DNA from 2 places in the Bradyrhizobium sp. LA6.8 genome. Region 1 is predicted to be linked to the other one. Evidence: riboswitches for the same ligand, from Rfam matches in the RefSeq annotation. Region 1 holds a riboswitch; the other holds the start of a gene.

What was found. Region 1 has a riboswitch for glycine ahead of gcvT (glycine cleavage system aminomethyltransferase GcvT). Riboswitches for the same ligand answer to the same signal wherever they lie in the genome.
Region 2: another riboswitch for glycine. It lies ahead of ABIA90_RS29010 (D-amino acid dehydrogenase); the one in region 1 lies ahead of gcvT (glycine cleavage system aminomethyltransferase GcvT).

Annotation. Positions count from the first base shown of each region.
Region 1 is NZ_JBEPQQ010000006.1:373,918-377,322, reverse strand. It holds gene alaS (alanine--tRNA ligase) at 1-1,668, opposite strand, end outside; glycine riboswitch at 1,902-1,990, shown strand; gene gcvT (glycine cleavage system aminomethyltransferase GcvT) at 2,136-3,284, shown strand; gene gcvH (glycine cleavage system protein GcvH) at 3,296-3,405, shown strand, end outside.
Region 2 is NZ_JBEPQQ010000006.1:528,968-532,372, forward strand. It holds gene ABIA90_RS29010 (D-amino acid dehydrogenase) at 1-1,149, opposite strand, end outside; glycine riboswitch at 1,217-1,330, opposite strand; glycine riboswitch at 1,334-1,437, opposite strand; gene ABIA90_RS29015 (M20/M25/M40 family metallo-hydrolase) at 1,532-2,662, opposite strand; gene ABIA90_RS29020 (ABC transporter substrate-binding protein) at 2,930-3,405, shown strand, end outside.

The DNA of each region.
Region 1 (3,405 bases):
GCCGTGATCGACCTCGAGCTGGAGCGCGGTGCCGAGCTTCAGCTCGCCGCTCTCCACCGTGCCGACGTGAACGAAGAGATCGCCGAGCTTCTTCTGCGTGTCGGTGACGCGGAACTTGATTCCGCCTTCACCGGTCAGCACGCCGGTGTCGCCGACCTGGCCGCCGGACTCCGCGTAGAACGGCGTCTGGTTGAGTACGATCGCGCCGGTCTCCCCGGCCTTGAGGCTCGGGGTTTCCTGGCCGTCCTTCACCAGCGCGGAGACCACGCCTTCGGCGCTCTCGGTCTCATAGCCCAGAAATTCGGTGGCCCCGAGCTTCTCGCGCAGCGGGAACCAGATCGCTTCGGAAGCTGCCTCGCCAGAACCCTTCCAGGATTCGCGCGCCTTGGCCTTCTGGCGCTCCATCGCGTCGGTAAACGAAGCTTGATCCACGCCGATGCCGCGCGACTTCAGCGCGTCCTGCGTCAGATCCAGCGGGAAGCCGTAGGTGTCGTACAGGGTGAAGGCGACGTCGCCGTCGAACATGTCGCCCTTTTTCAGCGACGCGCTCTTCTCGTCGAGGATGGCAAGGCCGCGCACCAGCGTCTTGCGGAAGCGGGTCTCTTCCAGCCGCAGCGTTTCCTCGATCAGGTTTTCCGCGCGCATCAGGTCGGGATAGGCCTGGCCCATCTCGCGGACCAGCGCCCAGACCAGGCGATGCATCAGCGGCTCTTTCGCGCCGAGCAGCTGCGCATGGCGCATCGCGCGGCGCATGATCCGGCGCAGCACATAGCCGCGACCCTCGTTCGAGGGCAGCACGCCGTCGGAGACGAGGAAGGCCGAGGAGCGCAGATGGTCGGCAATGACGCGGAACGAGGCGACGGTCTGCTCGTTCGGCCCGCTGCCGAGCGCGGACGCGGTCGCGTCGATCAGATGGCGGAACAGGTCGGTCTCGAACACGCTGTCGACGCCTTGCATGATGCAGGCCATGCGCTCGAGCCCCATGCCGGTGTCGATTGAGGGACGCGGCAGATCCACGCGCTCCTCCTTCGTCACCTGCTCGTACTGCATGAACACCAGGTTCCAGAATTCGAGGAAGCGGTCGCCGTCCTCTTCCGGCGAGCCCGGAGGTCCGCCCCAGATGTGATCGCCGCGATCGATGAAGATTTCCGAGCACGGCCCGCACGGCCCGGTGTCGCCCATCGCCCAGAAATTGTCCGAGGTCGGGATGCGGATGATGCGGTCGTCGGAGAAGCCCGCGATCTTCTTCCACAGCCCGGCCGCCTCGTCGTCGGTGTGGTAGACGGTGACGAGCAGCTTGTCCTTCTTCAGCCCGAACTCCCGCGTGATCAGGGTCCAGGCCAGCTCGATCGCGCGCTCCTTGAAATAGTCGCCGAACGAAAAATTGCCGAGCATCTCAAAGAAGGTGAGATGGCGCGCGGTGTAGCCGACATTGTCGAGGTCGTTGTGCTTGCCGCCGGCGCGCACGCATTTCTGCGACGTGGTGGCGCGCTGGTACGGCCGCTTCTCGACGCCGGTGAAGACGTTCTTGAACTGCACCATGCCGGCATTGGTGAACATCAACGTCGGATCGTTGCGCGGCACCAATGGCGAGGACGACACGATCTCGTGGCCGTTCTCGGCAAAGAAGTTCAGAAAGGTCGACCTGATCTCGTTGACGCCGCTCATGTTCATCCAATCGGGTGTGCTTGGACCCGCGATACGCCATCCAAACCGGGCATTTGGGCTGATATCTGCGGGTCAAAGCGCTTTTAGACAAGGCCAGCTGCGCTGTCCAGAAACTGTGCAAGGAGATCAGTGAGTTGCCGCAGGCGCGCAATCCCGTTTGCAATCCCGTTGAAAGCCGCCAGGTGCGCGTTGACAGGCTTGGCCGGCCTGTGGTCTGTACCCATCTGTATCGTACGGCCACGTCGGGAGAGACCGGCTTTGGTGCCGGCGCCGAAGGAGCAACCGCCCCGGAAACTCTCAGGCAAAAGGACCGCGTGGCTTTGACGACATCTGGAAAGAGGCGCCGACGGGCATAAAACCCGGACTGCGTCCGCCGACGGGATAATACTCTCAGGCACAGCGACAGATGGGGCTTCGACTGGTTGCTACCGGGGAATCGTCCCCGGGGAACCGCCGAGGGCCCCGTGATGCTTGCGCGCGACGACCAAGATTCCCTCAAACGTACGCCCCTTCACGGGCTTCATGTCTCCCTCGGCGGCAAGATGGTGCCGTTCGCGGGCTATGACATGCCGGTGCAGTACCCTGCGGGCGTCTTGAAAGAGCACCTCCATACCCGCAGCCAGGCCGGCCTGTTCGACGTCTCCCATATGGGCCAGCTCGCGCTTCGGCCGAAGTCGGGCAAGGTCGAGGACGCTGCCCGCGCGCTGGAACGGCTGGTGCCGCAGGATATCGTGGCGATTGCCCCGGGACGGCAGCGCTATGCCCAGTTCACCAATCCGGACGGCGGCATTCTCGACGATCTGATGGTCGCCAATTTCGGCGATCACCTGTTCCTGGTCGTCAACGCGGCCTGCAAGGAAGCGGACGAGGCGCATCTGCGCGCGCATCTCGCGGACGACTGCATCATCGATTCGCTTCAAGACCGTGCGCTGATCGCGCTGCAGGGCCCGAAGGCGGAAGCGGTGCTGGCGAAATTGTGTGCAGAGGCCCCCGCCATGAAGTTCATGGACGCCGGCCCGCACAAGGTCGCCGGTCTCGACTGCTTCGTCTCGCGCTCCGGCTACACCGGCGAGGACGGGTTCGAGATTTCGGTCCCCGCGGCCGATGCCGAGCGCCTGGCAAAAACGCTGCTGGACAATCCCGACGTGATGCCGATCGGCTTAGGGGCCCGGGACAGCCTGCGGCTGGAAGCCGGGCTCTGCCTCTACGGCCACGACATCGACACCGCGACCACGCCGGTCGAGGCTGCGCTGGAATGGTCGGTGCAGAAGAGCCGCCGCAGCGGCGGCGCCCGCGCCGGTGGTTTTCCCGGCGCTGATGCGATCCTCGGCCATTTCGACAACGGCGCGAGCCGCCGCCGGGTCGGCCTGCGCACGGATGGCCGCGCGCCGGTGCGCGAGGGCGCGCTGCTGTTTGCGGATGACGCCGGCGGCGAGCCGATCGGAAAGGTCACCTCGGGCGGTTTCGGCCCGAGCCTGAACGCGCCGGTCGCGATGGGCTATGTGCCCACGGCATCGAGCGCGCTCGATACAAAACTCTTCGCCGAAGTGCGCGGCCAGCGCCTGCCGCTCACCGTCGCCGCCATGCCTTTCGTGAAAAACACCTACAAACGCTGAGGACTGAGAAAATGACCACGACGCTGTACACCTCCGACCACGAATGGCTGGCCATCGACGGCGACGTCGCCACCGTCGGCATCACCGACTACGCGCAGTCCCAGCTCGGCGACGTCGTGTT
Region 2 (3,405 bases), 160 kb from region 1:
CACGCCCGGCATCCGTCCTGCGCGCACCACGGGCATCATGTTCGGCATCATCGGCCGCAGCCCGGCCCAGGGCACGACCTTGGACGTTTCGACGCCGGGGAAGTTGCTGCGCACCCAGTCGACCAGCGGCTGCACGCGGTCGGCGCGGATGTCGCGGTTGAAGTCGTTGAATTCGGCGGTGCCTGCGACGCGGAAACGATCGGCGCCGAGCCGGCTGGTGACGATCTTGGCGGCTTCGTCGAGCAGGCTCACGGTCGGCGTCGCATTGCGGCTTGCGGCAGTGTCGAGCTGAACGGTGATCGAATAGCCCTTCACCGGATAGACGTTGACGCGCTCGTCGAGGAGGGCGGCGAAGTGGCGGCTGGCCACACCGGCGCAGACCACGACGCCATCAGCCTTCAGCATGCCGCGCGCGGATGCGACAGCATCACTGGCCGAAAGATCAGCCCAGCCGATGACAAAGCCGCCACCTGCCTGGGCAATGGAATCGATGTTGGCTTCGTGGATAAAGGTCGCGCCGCGCCGCTTGCAGGCTTCCGCAAGTCCGCGCGTGAACTTGTGGATATCGCCGGTCGCATCCGACGGCGTGTAGAAGCCGCCAAAATAGTCCTTGCGCAGCGTCGGCTCGATGGCGCGGATCTCCTCCGGCGTCACCGGGCGGCGATCGAGCCCGCCTTCCTTCAGCAGCGCATTGACCTGCAGGCCGGATTCAAAACCCTTCTTGTCGTGATAGATGTGCAGGATGCCGCGGCGTTCGAGATCGAAGTCGATGCCTTCGCGCTCCGCGATCTCGAACAGATGCTTGCGGGCTTCGATCGCGAGCCGCGTGGTCTGGACCGTGTTGGCGCGGTAGTTGCCGATATTGGCGACGAACTCGCTCATCCATGAATATTTGTGCCAGTTCGGCCGCGGGTTCATCAGCAGCGGCGCATCGCGCCGGAACATCCAGCGCAGGCCTTTCAGGATCGTGGCGGTGCTGTTCCAGACTTCGGCATTGCTGGCGGAGAGCTGTCCGCCATTGGCGAAGGACGTCTCCATCGCGGCGTAGCGGTGCTTGTCGAGCACCGTCACCTTGTATCCGCGTTCGAGCAGGGCATAGGCGGTCGTTACGCCGGTGATGCCGGCGCCGATGATGGCGATATGGGTCATGGCAGGTTCGGGGCTCCCGTGAGTTAGAGTCGGCTAACCGCCGGCCAAAGGCCGTTGGCGGCGCCCCATCTGTCACGGTTACCTGAGAGCTTGATCCGTTGCGGACCTCGGCGAGGTCAGCTCCGGACTATCCCCTTCGGTGGACGTCACGATCCCAAGATCGCGCCGCCTCTCTCCAGATCGTCCTGACGATACGGTCCTTTTGCCTGAGAGTTTCCGGGGCGGTTGCTCCGTCGGCGCCGCAACGAAAGCCTGAACTCTCGTTGCGATCTCTCCCGCATCGTCGCGTGGACAATCGAGCAGTACGATGCGCCTCATTTTTAGACAAGGCTAAATTTAAACCGCGACTGCCAACGCATTGTGCAGTGCGAAGGCTGCGTCGTCAGTCGAGCGTCGCCAGCAAGCCGGCCATCAGGCGCCCGCGTTCAACCAAGCTCTCGACCTCGATGAACTCCTCGAGCGTGTGGCCGTTGCCGCCGCGCACGCCGAGGCCGTCGAGCGTCGGGATGCCCATCGCGCCGGTAAAGTTGCCGTCGGAGCCGCCGCCGGAGCTCGCATGCGGCAGCTCAGTGCCGAGCGATTTGGCGATGCCGCGCGCCTTTTCATAAAGCGCCATGGTGCCGGCATCGGGCTCCCATACGGGGCGCGTGACGCCGCGCGTCACCTTGAACGTGACATCATTGGACGTGCCCGACAGCGCCAGCATCCGCTCGACGCCGCGGTCGAGATCGGCCTGGCGCTTGGCCATGGACAGCGCCTCGCCGGTGGCCGTCGTGGCAACGCAATTGACCCATTGTCCGCCGTGCACGACGCCGACAGAGAAGGTGCAGTCCTCCGTCGTCATCGCGTCGATGGCGAGGATCTGCCGCGCCATCTCGCGGATCGCCGAGCGTCCGGCCGACAATGTCGCGCCGGCATGGCTCGGCCGGCCCGTCGCTTCCAGATTGAAACGCGCGATGGCGTAACGTCCGGTGGTGACACCGTTGTCGGCGCGGCCCGGTTCGGGCACCAGCACATATTTGTTGCGCGCGGCTTCCGCCTCGATGAGGTCTCGCGTCGAGGGCGTGCCGACTTCCTCGTCGGGCGTAAACAGCACGGTGATCGGCAGCGGCGTGGTGAAGGAAGCGCGTGCCAGCTGCCGGATCGCTTCCAGCGAGAGATAGTTGCCGCCCTTCATGTCGTAGATGCCGGGGCCGTAGCACTTGTTGCCCTCGCGCCGCCATTTCAGCTTCTCGATGGTGCCGACCGGGTGGACGGTATCCATGTGGCCGGCGATCAGGATGCCCGGCTCGCCCTGTTTCGGATGCGGAAAGCGCGCGCGGATCACGCCGCCGAAGCCCTGTCGGCCGCCGATGCGTTCGATCGTCGCACCCATGATCGCCATATCCCGCGCTGCGATATCGAGCATGCGGTTGACGGCACCCGCGTCCCAGGTCGGGCTCTCGCATTCCACCCAGGTGCGCAGGCCCTCAAGCATCGCCTCGGAATCGAAGGGAAGATTGGCTGGATTCATCTTAATGTCTCTCAAGCTTCGAAAGATGGAACGCGCATTGCATTGGCGCGGACGGGACTGGCGGAAAGCGTTGTAGAGCCAAACCGATCTTTGTGGAGCCCGTGGGCGCGCCGCTTGGGGCTGCAGCGAAACCGGATTGACGCGCTCAACACTGTCTGCAAGTCTCGAAAGACAAAGGCATCGCATGAGGTTAGTTCGCCTAAAGAACGAACCGAATGCTCAACCAATAACCTGCCTTTGAACAGTTTCACGTCAGGAGAAACTTTTATGTTGAGCTTGATGCGCCGGGGGCGTCGCGCGTTCGCCTCCACACTTGCGCTATCGGTCGTTGCGCTTTCGACGGCGATGGCCTCGCCGGTACTTGCCGCCGCCAGCAAGACCATCACCGCGGTGATGCATTCGGATCTGCGCATCATCGATCCGATTTTCACCACCGCCTACATCACGCGTGACCATGGCTACATGGTCTACGACACGCTGATCGCGACGGACTCGAATTTCAAGATCCAGCCGCAGATGGCGGACTGGAAGATCTCCGACGACAAGCTCACCTACACCTTCACGCTGCGCGACGGCCTGAAGTGGCACGACGGTACGCCGGTGACGGCGGAAGACTGCGCCGCTTCGCTGAAGCGCTGGGCCGCGGTCGACGGCATGGGCCAGCAGATGATGCAGTTTACTGCGAGCATCGAGGCGACCGACCCCAAGACGATCACGCTGAAGCTGAAGGAGCCCTACGGCCT